Regions from separate parts of the Brevibacterium sp. FAM 24630 genome, predicted to be linked through region 4. Evidence: predicted binding sites of a transcription regulator. Region 4 holds the regulator's gene; each other region holds the start of a gene.

Region 1 (4,339 bases), on a different contig from region 4:
GCGGCGGATGCGGCTGCGGCGCGTGGGGAGAGTCTCGGGGCCCTTCACGGGGTGCCGATGACGCACAAGGACACGCATGACACGGCCGGGATGCGCACGACCTGGGGCTCACCGCTCATGGCCGCCCGTGTGCCCGAGTCCGACTCGCTCATCATCGCCCGGCTCAAGCGGGCAGGGATCACAACGACGGGCAAGACGAATGTGCCTGAGTTCGCCGCCGGTTCGCACACGTTCAACCCGGTGTTCGGTACGACCGTGAATCCCTATGATCCGACGAAGTCGGCGTCAGGGTCCTCCGGAGGGGTGGGAGCGGTGCTGGCCGCCGGCATCCAAGCGTCCGGCGACGGTTCGGACATGGGCGGTTCGCTGCGCTCCCCGGCCTCGTTCAACAATGTCGTGGGGATGAGGCCGAGCAACGGTCGCATCCCGCACATACCTCCGGCCGATCCGTATGCGTGGCTGGCTCAGGGCGGCTTCATGGCCCGCACGGTCTCCGACGTCGCTCTGCTCATGTCCGTGGCCGCCGGCCCCGATCCGCTGTGCCCTCGGTCCTGTCCGGAGCCCGGCAGCGTGTTCGACCTTCCTCAGTTCGCTCTCGGCGCTTCCCACTCCCCCGACCTCACCGGAGTCAGGGTCGGGTTCTCCCCGGATCTCGGCGGGCTCTTCCCGGTCGCCGAGGAGGTGGCCCGGATCGTTGCTGACAGTGCCGGCGTCTTCACCGATCTCGGTGCGGACGTCGACGACACGATTCCCGACCTGCGCGACGCCGATGAAGTCTTCGGTGTCCGCCGCGCGCTGGACTTCGTCGGATCCTGGGGGCGGCTGGCTGCGGCCCATACCGACCAGGTCAAGGCCTCGGTCCGCTGGAACATCCGCATGGGGCTCGATCTCACCGGCGCCGAGGTGGCCTCGGCGGAGGCGGCCCGTGCGCGTCTGCACAGCGAAGTCGAACGATACTTCGCCGACCATGACGTGCTCGTGCTCACAACCTCTCAGGTGCTGCCCTTCGACGCGGGCATCGAATACCCGACCGAGATCAATGGCGTGCAGCTGGAGAACTACCTCGACTGGATGCGGTCCCTGTGCCTCATCTCGGCCACGGGCTGTCCGGCGATCTCCGTCCCTGCGGGCTTCTCCGCTTCGGGACTGCCGGTGGGCGTGCAGATCGTCGCCAGGCCGGGCGCCGATGTCGATCTGCTGCGCATCGCCCACGCCTTCGAAGTCGCCACCGGGCACCACGCTTCACATCCGCGGCTCTGAGGGCGAGTGCGGAGAGGTTTGGCAAACCTGCGTGGAGTTTGCCGAGCCTTTCCACACTGGAACGGTTCTAGAAAAGGTGTCACTATATTCTTGTACAGGCGGAATCGATCCGCTTGAGAATCGCAAAGGAGTAACAGATGCACCTGAGCCCCGCCATGCAGAAGGTCCTCAACGAGCAGGTCACCCTCGAACTCGAGGCCTCGCTGGTCTACCTGCAGCTGTCGATTCAGCTCGACGACCTCGACCTCCCCGGAATGACTCGCTGGATGCGCGCCCAGTCCGAGGAAGAGCAGGTTCACGCCGCCAAGTTCACTCAGCACTGCCTCGACCGCGGATTCGCTCCTCAGATCGGCGATATCGCTGCTCCGAAGGTCTCCGGCTCGCAGCCGATCGACTTCTTCAAGGCCGCACTGGCCCATGAGGAGAAGGTCTCCGAATCCATCCGCAACCTCTACCGCACCGCTCAGGCCGAAACCGACCTCGACGTCCTGCCGCTGCTGCACTGGTTCATCGACGAGCAGGTCGAGGAGGAGTCGAGCATCTCCGAGATCATCGGCCGCCTCGAGCGCGTCGGCGAAGACGGCTCGGGCGTGCTGCGCATCGATTCCGAACTCGGATCGCGTCACCCCGACATCACCGCCGACGGCGAGTGATCGGAACTCACGACGGTTGAGCCCGCTGCGCCCGCAGTGACGAAGGGCGGTCGATTCCCAGTGAATCGGCCGCCCTTCGTCATCGTCGGAGACGAAACCAGAGCCCTCGGCTCGCTGGCCAGCGCACCGGAAGGAACGACTCCGCGAAGGACCGCCTCAGCGATGAGCACGGTGACGGCGGGCCGGTCACGCAGCACCCGAACCGGACTCGCAGAACTGTGAGTTTCATGAGTTCGGAATCATTTCAAAGTTGAGTGTGTTTGACTCAATAGAGCAACCGAACGAAAGGACGCACATGGCTACACGATTCGATCCCATCCGTGACCTCGACCGCTTCTTCTCCGAGGTCACTCGCACCCCGAACTCAACGACCCTGCCCATGGATCTCTACCGCGACGGCGAGGTCTTCATCGCCCGCATCGACATGCCCGGCGTCGACCCGAGCAGCATCGATGTCGATGTCGAGGACCGCACGCTCACGGTTCGCGCACGCCGCGAATCCGAGGTCGCGGACAAGGACGTGAAGTGGCTGACCCGGGAACGGACGAACGGCACCTACGCGCGCCAGCTCACGCTCGGCAACCGCGTGGCACTCGACCGCATCCGCGCCGACTACAGCGACGGCGTGCTCACCCTGACGATCCCCGTCGCCGAGGAGGCCCGCCCCCGGAAGATCACCGTGTCCCACACCTCCGCGTCCGGCAGCGCCGAGGTCGTCGAATCGACATCGACCGACGGCGGACCGGCCGCTGACACCGCGACCGGCGGCTCTGCCGACTGATCGACCGGCAGATCCGACACGGCGGGCCGCACCTCGGGTGCGGCCCGCCGTTCGTCGTTGTCGGACACTCCTGCCCTTCCAGACAGCACCGCGCTCATGACAGCTCGAGCAGGTAGGCCAGACACATGTACGGGACATCCACGGTGCCTGAGACCGGATGTTCGTCGCGGAAGTATCCGCGCAGATTCGTCTCCACCCGGGTGCGGGTCGCTTCGTTCGATCGCAGCCAATAGGAGCGGGTGCGAGCGAGGTCGACGATGCCGTCGACGTCGAGTGGGGTCGTGAACTCGACGAGCCGATCGGCGATGAGTTCGAGCCCAGCACCCGGCTGCGGACGATACTGCGGACGGTAGACGTCACCGGCATGCATGATCCGGCTCAGACGAAGCACCCAGTCGACGCGCACGTCGAGCTGGTTGATGAGGATGAGCAGCCTGCCGCCGGGCACGAGGATCCGAGCGATCTCGGCGGCCGCGGCCGCCTCGTCGAACCAATGCCAGGCCTGCGCGACGGTGACGAGGTCGACGCTGCCTGCTTCCAGTCCCGTCGCTTCGGCCGTACCGACCCGACTGGGTGCTCGATTGCTCTCGAGTGCCACCGTGTCGGGGTCGACGGCAGTGACCTCGCTTCCGCGTTCGAGCAGCTCTCGGCTGAGAATTCCCGTTCCCGCGCCGAGATCGCACACCCGCAGACCGGCCCAGCCGTGTGTCCGGCCGGTGAGGGCGAGATCGACAGCGGACCCGGGATAGCCGGGACGGACCTCCTCGTAGATCTCGGCCTGGGCACCGAAACCGCGCCCGTGTGAGGCCCGCGCCCGTGGTCGCACCATCGTGTCCGCCTTTCGACTCATCGGTTTCGGCGCTCGACGTCACCGCTGTGCACAACTCTATCCTTGCCGCTCAGAACTGGGTCGATAGTCCACCGCGCCGGGCGGGGTCGTTAGGATGGAGGCACCGGCCCGATCCCAGCTCGAAGGAGCCCTCATGTCCTCACCGTCCGATCTGCAATCACGCCTCGATGAGGCGTCCGCCGCGTACGAGGAATTCGCTTCCCGTGGACTCAAGCTCGACATCACCCGCGGCAAGCCCGCTCCCGCACAGCTCGATCTCGCAGCCGATCTGCTCACCATGGTCTCCGGTGACGATGTGTTCACGCCCAGCGGGGTCGACACCCGCAACTACGGCGGCGCGGAGGGGCTCATCGAACTGCGCGAGATCTTCGCACCGCTGCTCAAAGTCCCGGCCGCTCAGCTGCTGGCCGGCGGCAATGCCTCGCTGACGTTCATGACCCAGGCCCTGACGTTCGCGCTCCTGCACGGAACCGCCGTCGACGATCGTCCATGGGGTCAGGGACCGCATAAGCTGCTGTGTCCCGTGCCCGGCTATGACCGGCACTTCACGCTGGCCGAATCACTCGGATTCGAGCTGCTGTCGATTCCCATGGACGATGAGGGTCCTGACCTCGCCGAGGCACAGCGTCTGGCCGAGGACCCCGCAGTCAAGGGGATGTGGGTGGTGCCGATGTATTCGAACCCCACCGGAATCACCATCACGGACAAACGCGCCCGCGAGCTGGCGCAGATGCCGGCCGCTGCCCCGGATTTCGCGCTGCTGTGGGACAACGCCTATGCGCTGCACCATCTGCG
Region 2 (4,339 bases), on a different contig from region 4:
ACGGTCGGTGCACGACCGCCTCGGCGATCAGGCGGTGATGACCTCCTGTCGGGCCTCGGGCGTGACCGTGAGATCCCCGTCGACGACGGTGGCGCGGATCCGGCCACCGTCGCCAACCGCCTCGGTGACGAGGAGATCGGCGATCCGGTCATCAAGCTCGCGCTGGATCACCCGGCGCAGCGGACGGGCACCGAATTCGGGCTCATACCCGGCGTCGGCGAGCCAGTCGAGAGCCTCGGGCGAGACATCGAGACCGATGCCCTGAGCCTCGAGACGCTGCCGTGAAGCCTCGAGCTGATGGCCCACGATGGCGTGGAGCTGCTCACGATCGAGACGGGAGAACATCACGGTGTCGTCGATGCGGTTGATGAACTCCGGACGCATGAACTCCTTGAGCCGACCCATGACCTTGGCCTTGAGGTCCTTCTCCGCATCCTCGGCGGCACCAGAGGCGAAGCCCAGCGGAGTGCCGGACATGAACTCCGAACCGAGGTTGCTCGTCATGATGATGACGGTGTTGCGGAAGTCGACCGTCCGACCCTGACCGTCGGTCAGCCGTCCGTCGTCGAGGACCTGCAGCAGCAGGTTGAACGCATCCGGGTGGGCCTTCTCGACCTCGTCGAGAAGGATGACCGAGTACGGGCGGCGGCGGACCTGCTCGGTGAGCTGCCCGGCCTCGTCGTAGCCGACGTAGCCGGGAGGGGCACCGACGAGACGGGACACGGTGTGGCGTTCGCCGAACTCACTCATGTCGAAGCGGATCATCGCGGATGCGTCATCGAACAGGGTCTGTGCGAGCGCCTTGGCCAGTTCGGTCTTGCCGACACCGGTGGGGCCGAGGAACAGGAAGCTGCCGATCGGCCGGTTGGGGTCGCTCATCCCGGTCTGGCTGCGGCGGATGGCGCGTGACACCGCGGTCACCGCTTCGTCCTGCCCGACTACACGATCGTGGAGGACGTCCTCCATGTTCGCCAGGCGCACCTTCTGACTCTGCGTCATCCGGGCCGCCGGGATTCCGGTGGCACGGGAGACCACCTGGGCGATCTCCTGGTCGTCGATGATCGCCTCGGCGGCAACGGTCTTCGCGGCGTCGGCACCCGGGTTCTCCGCGGTGTCGATCCGGGCGGCCACCTCGGTGGTCTCATCGCGCAGGCGTCCGGCGCGTTCGTAGTCCTCGACCTCGATCGCGGATTTCTTCTCCGCCTCGAGCTCGGAGAGCTTGAGCTTGAGGGCGTCGATGTCGACACCAGGTCCGCGCTTGAGCGACATCCGGGCACCGGCCTGGTCGATGAGGTCGATGGCCTTGTCCGGAAGGAACCGGTCGGTGATGTAGCGGTTGGAGAGTTCGACGGCGGCCCGGACCGCCTCGTCGGTGTAGGTGACCTCGTGGAATTCGGCGTAGCGGTCCTTGAGTCCGTCGAGGATGGTCACGGCATCGGCGACGCTCGGTTCGCCCACGGTCACCGGCTGGAATCGGCGTTCGAGAGCTGAATCCTTCTCGATCGTGCGGTATTCCTTGAGCGTGGTCGCGCCGATCATGTGCAGATCGCCGCGCGCCAGTCGCGGTTTGAGGATGTTGCCGGCATCCATCGAATTCGCTTCGCCGTTGCCGCCGGCGCCGACGAGGGTGTGGAGTTCATCGACGAAGACGATCATGTCTCCGTCCTCGGCGATCTCATTCAGCGCCCCGGTCAGTCGTTCTTCGAAGTCGCCTCGGTAGCGGGTGCCCGCGAGCATTCCGGGCATGTCGAGGGAGATGATGCGTTTGCCGTGCAGCTGCTTGGGCACATCGCCGGAGTGGATGGCACGTGCGAGGCCTTCGGCGATCGCGGTCTTGCCGACGCCGGCCTCGCCGAGGAGGACGGGGTTGTTCTTCGTCCGGCGGGCGAGGATCTCAATGGTCTGTTCGATCTCGTGGGCACGGCCGATGACCGGGTCGAGGCGGCCTTCGGCGGCGAGCGCCGTGAGGTCGGTGCCGTACTTCTCCAGCACCGATCCCTGCCCGTCCTCACCGTCGGCTTCCTGACCGGGGTGCATGCCTGCGGCCTCGGCTGCTTCGGCTCCTGCCTGCAGGGCCGCCTGGGTGACTCCGGCCTGGGAGAGGATGCGGCCCGCAGGCATCTCCTGGTTGAGCACGAAGGCGAAGAAGATGTGCTCCGGGTCGATGTAGGTCGAGCCGAAGGCGCGGGCCACCTGGTAGGCGTCGAGCAGCGCCCGCTGGGCCGAACCGGTCAGCGTCGGTGTGGATTCCACCTCGGTGTCGGTACTCGCCGGAAGGCGCTCTTCGATGCTGTGAGCGATGGCCTCGGGGTCAGCACCTGCCTGCCGCACGGCGGAGATTCCCGGTTCGGAATCGACCATCGTGCGGAGGATGTGGAGTGCGTCGACCTCGGACTGTCCGTGCCTGCCGGCGAATTCGGCGGCGGCCTCGATGACTTCGTGGCTGCGCTTGCTCAGCAGGCGGTTGATGTCGACGGCTCGCCCGCGGCGGGCTCCGTTCTGTCCCTGGAGGAAGCGGGCGAGGAACTCGTCGAATGAGTCTCCACCCGAACCTGCGGGTCCGAAGAATGTGGCCAAAGCCGACCTCCTCTTTCAGAGTTGAGCGTATACGACTCAATCAACAGGAGATCCGCTGCAGTTATTCCCGCGCGAATCTGAGGTCGCCGTCACACGCCGCCACGGCCCCGATGAGGGGCTGGCGGCCGGGTGGAGCGGACGCGGTCGGACGGTCGGACGGTCGGACGGAGCGGCAGTCGCCTTCACCACGGAGCGGCAGCACAGCCTCAGACGCACTCAGCCTTTCGAGGGCCATCCATTGGGTTCGCAGCCCTGCAGACCTTTGGTCTGCTGCTGCATGAGCGGTGCGGCCTCCCCGGGGCCGGGACAGGACTCGTGACCATGGCCCAGTGCATGTCCGACCTCGTGATTGATGAGGTACTGCCGATACTGGACGATGTCATCGAACTCCTCGGTGGCCGCGACCCAGCGTTTGGCGTTGAGGATGACATTGGGTCCGTTGCGGCACGAGAGTTTGCCCAGGGTGCGCAGTGGCAGGCACATTTCGTCGACGGTGTCGGGGCTGGCGATGGAGATCATCGTGTCCTGCCCCTCGTCGACGAGTTCGATGGAGACATCGTCGATGTCCTGCCAGCCGCGCTCGTCCTGGAGGGTCCTGATGATGAAGTCGCCGGCTTCGTCGACGTCGATGGGCAGGTTGTCTTCGACGCGCAGTGCAACCTTGAAGGTCTTGCCTCCGTCGCGGTTGAGTCCGGTCTCTTCGGCCGGTCGATCCCATTTCCCGCTGCCGTGAGCGTCGATGTCGTCTTCGCTGACTCCTGCCGCGCCGGCGTCATCGACGTTCGCGGTTTCGGTCGGCGCAGGCGACTCCGTCGGGTCGTCGCTCGCCTGGCCGCTTGTCTGGTCACTCGGGCCGGGCGATGCCACGGCAGTCTCGGCTGCCTTCGGGGTCGGCCGGGTCTCCTCGTCTGCGGCGGGCGCACAACCGCTCAAACCGATGAGCAGCGAGACAGCGGCAAGGGAGGTCAGGGCGCGTAGGTGCGAGCGGGAGGCGAGGCGGTTTCGACTGAGCACGCATGCGAGTCTAGCCGCCGCCTCGTCGAGAAACAGGTTGAGTGCCGAAACACGCGTGCACGCGGCAGTGCTTCGGCGCTCATCCCGTGTCTCGACGCCCGGCTTGAGTTTCGACGCCCGGCTTGTGTCTCGGCGCTCCGCTTGTGTTTCGGCGAAATCAGAACTCGAGGACACCGCCGGGGCCGCGCAGCTTCGCCCGCAGGCGGCACTCTGGTCCTTCAAGAACTTCGGCGTCGCCGGCTCCGAGCACCTCGAGCACCTGCCGGGCCGCCTCGGGTTCCGGGGATTCCACATGGAACTCGAGGAGTTCGAGGGTGGGCAGGGCCGCCTCGGCGGGGTGAACCGACTCGGCCCAGTCGATGAGGAACGGCTGCGCACCTGCGTGCGGGAGCGGGGAGCGGGTGGTCAGTCGCCATTCGAGGCGGTCGCCGTCAGCGGTGTCGCGGGCCATGTCCTTGACCTCGCCGAAGTCGATTCCGGCGGAGTTCGCGGCCGCGATCTTTGCGAGGAAGGCCCGCGGGTGGATGGCCCAGGTCTGCAGGGTCAGCCCCGTGGACAGGTGCGCGTCGAGCGGGAGCGTCCCATCAGCGGGCGGTTCCTGCTGCGGGTCGGGCCCGAGGATCTCGAGGTAGGTGCGGGCACCGTCCGGCCAGTGCGCGGGGGCGAGACCGAGCAGGAAGTTCGCGGTCCCCATCCCCGTGTGCGAACCGCCGGAGACAGCACGCAGACCGGTGGCTTCCTCGACGGC
Region 3 (4,339 bases), on a different contig from region 4:
TCGAACGGCGGATGGCATCGGAGACCGCAGCCACGGCATCCTTCTGCCCGATGAGTCGCTGACCGAGGACGTTCTCCGCCCCAAGCAGCTTCTCGATCTCGCCCTGGAGCAGGCGTCCGGCGGGGATGCCCGTCCAGGAGGAGACCACCTCGGCGATGTCATTGCCTGAGACCTTGTCGGAGACCATCGGGTCCGAGTTCTGCCCGGCTTCGGCTTCCGCTTCGGCTGCTTCGGCCTCGGCGATCTCCTTCTGCACAGCGGGGATCTCTCCGTAGAGCAGACGAGACGCGGTCTCGAGGTCCGTGTCGCGCTGAGCCTTGTCGGCAGCGGAGCGCAGTTCGTCGAGCTTCGTCTTCAGCTCACCGACCCGGTTGAGGCCGGCACGCTGGGATTCCCAGGTCGCTTCGAGTCCGCGCAGCTCCTCCTCCTTGTCGGCGAGATCGGCGCGCAGGGCGTTGAGCCGTTCGACGGACGCGGAGTCGGTCTCCTTCGACAGGGCCATGTCCTCCATCTTCAGGCGGTCGACGGCGCGCCGGAGCTCATCGATCTCGACGGGAGCCGAGTCGATCTCCATCCGCAGCCGGGATGCCGCCTCGTCGACGAGGTCGATGGCCTTGTCCGGCAGTCGCCGACCGGTGATGTACCGGTTCGACATCGTTGCCGCGGCGACCAGGGCGCCGTCGTTGATCGAAACCTTGTGGTGGGCTTCGTAGCGCTCCTTGAGTCCGCGGAGGATCGCAATCGTGTCCTCGACACTGGGCTCGCCGACGAAGACCTGCTGGAACCTCCGCTCGAGGGCGGGGTCCTTCTCGATGTTCTCGCGGTACTCATCGAGCGTCGTGGCGCCGATCATCCGCAGCTCACCGCGGGCGAGCATCGGCTTGAGCATATTGCCCGCATCCATCGAGGAGTCCCCGCCGGCCCCGGCACCGACGATCGTGTGGAGTTCGTCGATGAAGGTGATGATCCGCCCGTCGGCGTTCTTGATCTCCTCGAGCACGGCCTTGAACCGCTCCTCGAACTCGCCGCGGTACTTCGCGCCGGCGACCATCGCGGAGAGGTCGAGGCTGATGAGCGTCTTGTCGCGCAGCGACTCGGGCACGTCTCCGGCCACGATCCGCTGGGCCAGGCCCTCGACGACGGACGTTTTGCCGACGCCGGGCTCACCGATGAGGACGGGGTTGTTCTTCGTCCTGCGGGAGAGCACCTGAACGACGCGACGCACTTCCTTGTCGCGGCCGATCACCGGATCGAGTTTGCCCTCGCGGGCGACGGCGGTGAGATCGATGCCGAACTTCTCCAGCGACTGCATGGTCTCCTCGGGGTTCTCCGAAGTGACCTTCTTGCCGGCGCGCAGTTCGGGCAGAGCTGCGAGCAGCGCGTCCCGGCCGGCACCATTGGAGCGCAGGGCATCGCCGGTGCCGTCCTGGCCGGCAGCGGCGGCGAGCAGCAGGTGCTCGGTGGAGACGAACTGATCGCCGAGTGCGGTCATCTCCTCCTGCGCGAGATTCATCATCTCGAGCCCGGTCCGAGACAGGCTCGGCTGGCTCACCGAAGAACCGCTGACCGTGGGGAAGCCGCCGATCACGGCTTCGATGGCGGTGAGCACTCGCCGCGGGTCGGCGCCGACCTTGGTCAGCAGGGTGGCCGCGAGAGAATCGGGCTGGGACAGGAGGGCGGCGACGAGGTGCGCCGGTTCGACCTGGTTGTTGTGCCGGGCGACGACGTCGTTGACCGCAGTCTGCAGCGCCTCCCGGGATTTGGTTGTCATCTGTGCGTCCATGCGCAACTCCTTCGTGAAATCGTGTGCTGATCACAGCTCTCGAATGGAACAACACCAACAAAGTTGAGTCTATTCCGCTCAACCTTTATTTTCAGCCGAGAATCTCGCCGAGGCGGCCCGCCGTCCCGTATCGCCGACACCAACGCGTCCGGCTCAGTTCGCGAGCACGGACTGGAGGTCGAAGCGACGCAGGACCTTGTCGGCGATCTCCGGATCCGTGCCGCGTTCACGTCGGGCGGCGAGCACCTCGGCGCGGGCGGTCTGCATCGCCCTCTTCTGCACCTGCAGCATCTGCTCACGGTGTTCCTTGAACGCGGTCACCTGCTCGGAGTTCGCCTGGTCATCGGTGGTTCCGCTGAGCTGGTCGTGGAGGAGCTTGAACCTGGCCCGCAGCGGTTCGACCACCTCGTCGGGCAGGCTGTCGTCGTTCCTGATCTCGCGCATCGCCGCCTTGTAGGCGCGCATCGCGATCGCCTTCGTGGCCTGATGCTCCTTCTCCGCCTCGTCGTCGATGCCCAGGCCCGCCACCGCAGCGGGGAAGGTCAGTCCCGCCAGAACGAGGGTGACGAGCAGGACGATGGCCGCAGCGACGACGATGTAGGACCGGCCCGGAAACGGCATCCCGGATTGCGTGGTCGCGGGAATCGACAGGGCCAGAGCCACCGTGGCCAGACCGCGCATCCCGCCCCAGGTCATCAGGGTGGCATCGCGGACGTTCAGCGGAGCGGCATCGGGGTCGATCTCCCGGCGCTTGCGCTCGATGAGAGTGCCCAGGAGCAGCCAGATGAAGCGGACGGCGATGACGATGACGGCGATGAGCCCGCCGATGAGCAGCGCCCGCCCGAGATCGGCATGCTCGGATTCGATGATGAGACGCAGATCGAGTCCGATGAGGCCGAAGGCGATGCCGGTGATGAGCATCTCGAGGACCTGCCAGGTCGAGTTCTGGGTGACGCGTGCCGCGGAGTTGCCTTCCGTGTCGCGGCGACGGACCTCGAGTGCGGCGACGACGACGGCGATCACGCCGCTGGCGTGGAGGTGCTCGGCGACGAGGTAGACGCCGAAGGGCAGGACGAGCATCAGTGAGGAACGGGCGACCGTGTGGTCGATCTTCTCCATCACCCACCACGCCGCGAACGACAGGACCAGACCGACGGCGACCGCGACGGTGGCGGAGACGATGAATGACACAGCCAGATCTGCGTAGTCGACCTCGGTGCCGGCCAGCACCGCGGCCATCGCGGTCTGGAAGATGACCAGCGACGCCGCGTCGTTGAACAGTCCCTCGCTCTGCAGGGTCGACATGATGCGGCGCGGAATCGACACGGTGCCGGCGACCGCGTCGACGGCGACGGGGTCCGGTGGGGCGAGCATCGCGCCGAGGGCGATGGCCGCGGCGATCGTGATGCCGGGGATGAGGAGGACGGCGGAGCCTGCGACGGCGGCCACGGTCACCCCGACCAGGGCCACGGACATGCCGAGGATCGTGCGCCACCGGATCGCGAACAGTGCCCACGACGTCTTCTGCGCCGCGGCGAAGAGCAGGGGCGGCAGGAACAGGGGGAGCACGAGTTCGGGGTCGATGCCCACCTCGGCGAAGGTGGGGATGAAGGCACCGGCGATGCCGATGAGGACCATGAGCGCCGGCCACGGAAGTCTGAGTCTCTGCCCCAATCCGACCACCACCGAGGTAGCTGCTCCGAATCCGATGATCATCAGCAAAGTGGTCATGATGGTCCCTCTCGACTCCGCTGGACCCGCACCGGGAAGGCCGCGCGGACGGGGATGAGCGAAAACGGTCGACCAGATTCCGCGCTGCGAGCCTGACCTTTGGCAGAATATGGCTATGTCCGAGTCAATTGTATTCGCGCCGCTCGACGACGGAGTCGCGTCCGTGACGATCAACCGGTCGGCCACACGCAACGCCCTGTCCCTCGAGGTGATGGAAGCCCTCATCGACACCCTCGCCGAGGTGGGCCGCCGCACCGATGTGCGCGCAGTCATCGTCGGCTCCGCCGGTCACGTCTTCAGCTCCGGTCATGATCTCAAGGAGATCCGTGGGGCGGATCTTGAAGCGCAGCAGGAGATCTTCGACGCCTGTTCTCGTCTCATGCAGCTCATCCAGACCATTCCGCAGCCGGTCATCGCACAGGTTCAGGGGGTGGCGACGGCGGCCGGATGCCAGCTCGTGGCCGCCTGCGACCTGGCGGTCGCCGCGGAGTCGGCACGGTTTGCGACTCCGGGAGTGAAGATCGGCCTGTTCTGTTCGACGCCGATGGTCGCCCTCTCCCGCGCGGTGCCGGCGAAGCAGGCGATGCGGATGCTGCTGACCGGTGATTTCGTCTCCGCCGAGGATGCGCTGGCCTTCGGTCTCGTCTCCGACGTCGTCGCCGATGACGACCTCGAGACCGGCACGGCGGATCTCGCTCGGAAAGTGGCGTCCGCCTCGTCGGCTACAGTTGCCATAGGCAAGGCCGCGTTCTACGAGCAGCGTGAACTGCCTGTGGCCGAGGCGTATGCGCGGATGTCACAGGTGATGGCACACAATGCTGTCGG
Region 4 (4,339 bases):
CGGTTCCGGTGGACCCGGCGGGGCTGCCGGCGGCGGATTCGACGATGTGTTCTCCGACCTCTTCGGAGGCGGCGGACGCACCAGGACCCGCACGACCTACGGCGGTGGGGGAGACGTTCCCCCGGACCTGGCGGATCTGCTCGGCGGATTCGGCGGAGGTTTCGGCGGTGGCGGTTACGGCGGCTACCAGCCTCCGCTCAAGGGCGGCGACATCAAGTCGAGTACGACGCTGTCGTTCACCGAAGCGATCAACGGTGCCTCGGTGAAGCTGAACATGCCGGGTGGGAAGCCGCTGACCGTGCGGACACCGATCGGGGTCAAGGACGGGCAGAAGATCCGCCTGGCCGGCAAGGGCAAGACCAGCCCCAACGGCGGCGAGCCCGGTGACGTCATCCTCACCGTGCACGTAAGCCCGCACCCGGTCTTCACCCGCGATGGTGACAACCTGCGGATTGAGCTGCCGATCAGCTTCGACGAGGCGGCCCTCGGCGCCGAGGTCAAGGTGCCGACCCTGGGCGGAACGCCCGTCAAGGTCAAGGTCGCACCGGGGACACCGTCGGGACGGACCCTGCGCGTGCGGGGCAAAGGTGTGAAGACGAAGAAAGGCACCGGCGATCTGCTGGCGACAGTCGAGATCGTGGTGCCGAAGAATCTGTCCAAGGAAGCCAAACAAGCGGTCGAGTCCTTCAAGGCCGCCACCGAAGGTGAGGATCCACGCGCCGGCTTGCTGGACAAAGCCAAGGCCAGCTGAGGTGGTGAATCACAATGCACATTTCATCGAGTGCGGCGGTGTATGTCATCTCGGTGGCCGCGGATCTGGCGGGCATGCACCCGCAGACGCTGCGGCAGTATGACCGACTGGGTCTCGTCACTCCGGAACGCACTGCGGGCCGGGGCCGACGTTATTCCGGGAAGGACATCGCCAAGCTGCGACTGATCCAGCAGCTGTCGCAGGACGAAGGCGTTAACCTCGTCGGGATCAAGAAGATCATCGACCTGCAGAACCAGGTCGATGCGCTCAAGAGCCGCAACGAGGAGCTCGAGGACGAGGTCCGGGCGCGCAGGTCGGCGCAGGAACGCGATGCACGCGTCTTCGCCGCCGGCACCGTGGGCGGAGACGTCGTCTCGATCTCGCGGGGACGTCGCCCGCAGGGACGTCCGGAACCAGGAGCCCTGGTGCTGTACAACCGGTACCGCCGCGGCTGAGTTGAACGGCACGATTGAGCCGAACGGCGAGGTCGGGTCGGGGCGCAATAGCGAACGGCAGCCATGAACGCCGAGGCGGAGCGCGTACCCTATTGTGGGTGCGCGCTCCGCCTTTCGAATGTGCACCTGATTGTGACTATCAACTTCGCAGATTGGTGCAGATATCGTGCGACACTGACTTCTGTGAACGAGAAAGAGAAGGTTCGACAGGTCGCCGACAGTGCCGACTCGGCGGCTCAGGAAGCCGCGGACAGCCAGTGGTTCGAAAGAGTCGCCCGTGCGGGTTTCATTGCCAACGGACTGGTCCACGCCATCCTCGGGGCGACCGCTGTGACGATCGGACTGGGCCAGGGCGGAGGCGAGGCCGATCAGGCGGGAGCCATCGGGCAGATCGCTTCGCAGCCCTTCGGCATGGTGCTGATCATCATCTGCTTCCTCGGCTGTGCGCTCATGGCGCTGTGGTGCCTGATCAATGCGTTCTTCGGTTCGGCCTCGCTGCGCGGCGCTGGAACGAAGGATCCGCAGCAGAAGCAGGGCCGGAAGCAGTGGACCGGCTTCCTCACCATGGTCGGCTCCGCCATCGCCTACCTGGTGGTCGCCGCGACATTCGCGCAGTTCGTCTTCGGCGGGGGAGCGGACTCGGGCAAGTCGAGCTCACAGGCTTCGACGACCGTGGCGAAGGCGCCGGGCGGACTGTATATCCTCATGGCCGCCGGCGCCGTGATTGCGATCATCGGCATCGTGTTCTGTATCAATGGTCAGCGACGGAAATGGAAAGAGGAGCTGCGTCGTCCGCAGAGCGCGATCATTCGCTTCCTCGTCGGATTCACCGGCGTCGTCGGGTACCTGGGCAAGGGCGCAACGCTGCTGTCGGTGGGCATCCTCATCGTGGTGTCCGCGGCGACCGGTGATCCGGAGGAATTCACCGGAATCGACGGCGCGCTCAAGGGCATGCGCGACCAGCCGTTCGGGCCGTATCTGCTGTTGGCGGTGGGTCTCGGCCTGGTCCTCTACGGAGGCTTCCTCGCCCTGCGTTCGAGGTACGACCGCATGGAATGAGCTGTCGTCTGCCGGGCTGCAGATGTTGGCCGCGGATATTTGGCTGTAGAGAGAAGAAGGGCGCGAACCCACATTGGGTTCGCGCCCTTCTTCATCTCACGCCCGGCTCAGTCGAGCTCGGACGATCAGTCAGGTCAGTCGCTATCAGATCTCAGCGGGATCCTGGGCGACCTTCTTGCGACGCATGGTCATAGCGACTGCGGCTCCACCGATGAGGAGGAGGCCCGCGCCGCCGACGAGGCCGGTCAGCTCGGTACCGGTGCGAGGCAGGTCGCCGCCGTTGCCGGCATCTCCGTTGTCGCCATCGTCGTTTCCGCCGTTGCCGTCCTCATTGCCGTCATCGTCGCCGCCGCCGGCGTTCGGATCTTCCTCGACGGAGAACTCACCGGTCAGTTCGTCATCGCCGCAGGTGACGGTCACATCGTAGTCGCCGATGTAGGCCGAGGCGTTGGAGGCGCTTGTGCCGTAGACGTTGACGTTGGCCTTGCCTTCGTCATCAGCCTGGACGGTCTTGTCGAAGGCGGTGACGCTCGACTCGCCCTTGGGGTTGACGAGGAAGCGAACGTCTTCACCGGGCTCGCAGTTCTCGACGGCGAGGGTGACGCCCTTGTCTTCCTTGACGAAGTCAGCGGGGGTGATCGACTCGGGGGAGACGGTCAGCTTGGCTTCTTCAGCAGGAGCGGTGGGCTCTTCTGTCTCGTCTTCGGTGATGCTGAAGTCCTGAGCCGGGGAGTTGGTCTCGGTCTCCTGGTCGACGCCCCAGACGGAGTAGTCGCCGGCCGGAAGTGCTTCGTCGCCCTCGAACTTCAGGGTGGCGGAGATCTTTCCCTCGTCGTCGGCTTCGACTTCCTCGGTTGCGAAAGGTGACTGTGCGGTGCCGCCCACGACGGTGACCTTGCCTCCGGGGGTGAAGCCCTCACCGGTGACCGTGATGCCGTTCTTCGCGAACTCGCTCTGCGAGATCTTGTCGGTGTTGAGCGAGACCTTCGGGTCGACCTCGGGAGCCTCGGGCTCGTCGGTGTCATCGACGACGTTGAAGCTCAGCCCGTCGTAGGTGCGCTGCTCACCGTCGCGAGTGATCGTGACGGAGAGATCAACCGTACCGTTTTCGATGTCCTCGGCAGGCTGAGTGGAGTAGATGTTGTATTCGAAGGTATCGCCCTCAGCAGTTCCGGCTTCGCCGGTGAGCGAATCCGAGATCTTGTCTCCGGCCTCAAGGCCGGTGATCGTGACGACGATTCCCTTGTCCTTGTTGGCGAGATCCTCGGCGGTGATCTCCTTGGGGGAGGTCGTCACCTCTGCCTCGATAGCCTGCGCATCAGCCTTAGGTGATTCAGGTGCAGTGCTTTCCTGGGCGTCGCCGGAGTTCTTGACGACAGAGTGCGAGTAGTTGACCGAGCCGGGGGCAGCGATGACTGGGGATGCGGCCAGGCCGGTGATGGCGATGGCCACCGCGGGTGCGAGGGCGAGCTTCTTCATGTATTTCCTTAGAAAATGACAGCTGGGTGTGAAGTATTACGAATGTAACAGTAATGCAACATTCACCACACGCATAGTTGTGGTCGTTTTGTTCAGCACTGACTTCGGCCCCGTCGCAGAGTTCATTTTCCATTCACCTGGAAGCACCGATTCGTCTCAGACGGCAGAACAGACGAAGGGGCGGCTCAGTGTGTGCTGAGCCGCCCCTTCGTCTGTCGTTCCAGGCTGACCGCCTGGCTCGGATCAGAAGCTCGTCGGAGTCTGTCCGAACTTGTTCTTGCGGCCGGTCAGTGCGATCGCAGCACCACCGACGAGGAGGAGCAGGGCTCCCGTCGTCAGTCCGCCGAGGTCGGCACCGGTACGCGGCAGCTGGCTGCCGTCGTCTCCGCCGTTTCCGGCATTTCCGTTGTCGCCGCCGTTAGATCCGCCGCCATTGGCGCCACCGGTGACTGTGAAGGAGTCTTTCATGGTGTCGTCACCGCAGGTCGCGGTTGCGGTGTAAGCACCGACATAGGCCGAGACATCCGACGAGGTGCCGAAGACGTTGACCGAGGCATTGCCTTCGTCATCAGCCGTGACGGTGTTCTCGTACGCC

The links. The regulator HspR, encoded in region 4, represses chaperone genes until heat shock. The targets are predictions, from matches to a motif close to AAGTTGAGTCNNNNNGACTCAACTT.
Region 1: ACPUD7_RS06060 (Hsp20/alpha crystallin family protein) is a predicted target of HspR. The motif match lies at 2,161-2,185, and genes of this name have one in related genera.
Region 2: ACPUD7_RS04875 (ATP-dependent Clp protease ATP-binding subunit) is a predicted target of HspR. The motif match lies at 2,596-2,620, and genes of this name have one in related genera.
Region 3: clpB (ATP-dependent chaperone ClpB) is a predicted target of HspR. The motif match lies at 1,844-1,868, and genes of this name have one in related genera.

The regions. Positions count from the first base shown of each region.
Region 1 covers NZ_JBNBZD010000005.1:177,532-181,870, forward strand. Annotated here, with positions in the region: gene ACPUD7_RS06050 (amidase) at 1-1,260, shown strand, start outside; gene ACPUD7_RS06055 (ferritin) at 1,398-1,913, shown strand; gene ACPUD7_RS06060 (Hsp20/alpha crystallin family protein) at 2,209-2,694, shown strand; gene ACPUD7_RS06065 (class I SAM-dependent methyltransferase) at 2,789-3,523, opposite strand; gene ACPUD7_RS06070 (aminotransferase class I/II-fold pyridoxal phosphate-dependent enzyme) at 3,678-4,339, shown strand, end outside.
Region 2 covers NZ_JBNBZD010000004.1:131,215-135,553, reverse strand. Annotated here, with positions in the region: gene ACPUD7_RS04875 (ATP-dependent Clp protease ATP-binding subunit) at 28-2,577, opposite strand; gene ACPUD7_RS04870 (DUF3152 domain-containing protein) at 2,794-3,591, opposite strand; gene ACPUD7_RS04865 (VOC family protein) at 3,749-4,339, opposite strand, start outside.
Region 3 covers NZ_JBNBZD010000002.1:194,533-198,871, reverse strand. Annotated here, with positions in the region: gene clpB (ATP-dependent chaperone ClpB) at 1-1,783, opposite strand, end outside; gene ACPUD7_RS02330 (Na+/H+ antiporter) at 1,937-3,514, opposite strand; gene ACPUD7_RS02325 (enoyl-CoA hydratase) at 3,630-4,339, shown strand, end outside.
Region 4 covers NZ_JBNBZD010000026.1:31,323-35,661, reverse strand. Annotated here, with positions in the region: gene ACPUD7_RS15675 (DnaJ C-terminal domain-containing protein) at 1-751, shown strand, start outside; gene ACPUD7_RS15670 (heat shock protein transcriptional repressor HspR) at 766-1,206, shown strand; gene ACPUD7_RS15665 (DUF1206 domain-containing protein) at 1,390-2,265, shown strand; gene ACPUD7_RS15660 (lipoprotein 17-related variable surface protein) at 2,410-3,744, opposite strand; gene ACPUD7_RS15655 (hypothetical protein) at 3,988-4,339, opposite strand, start outside.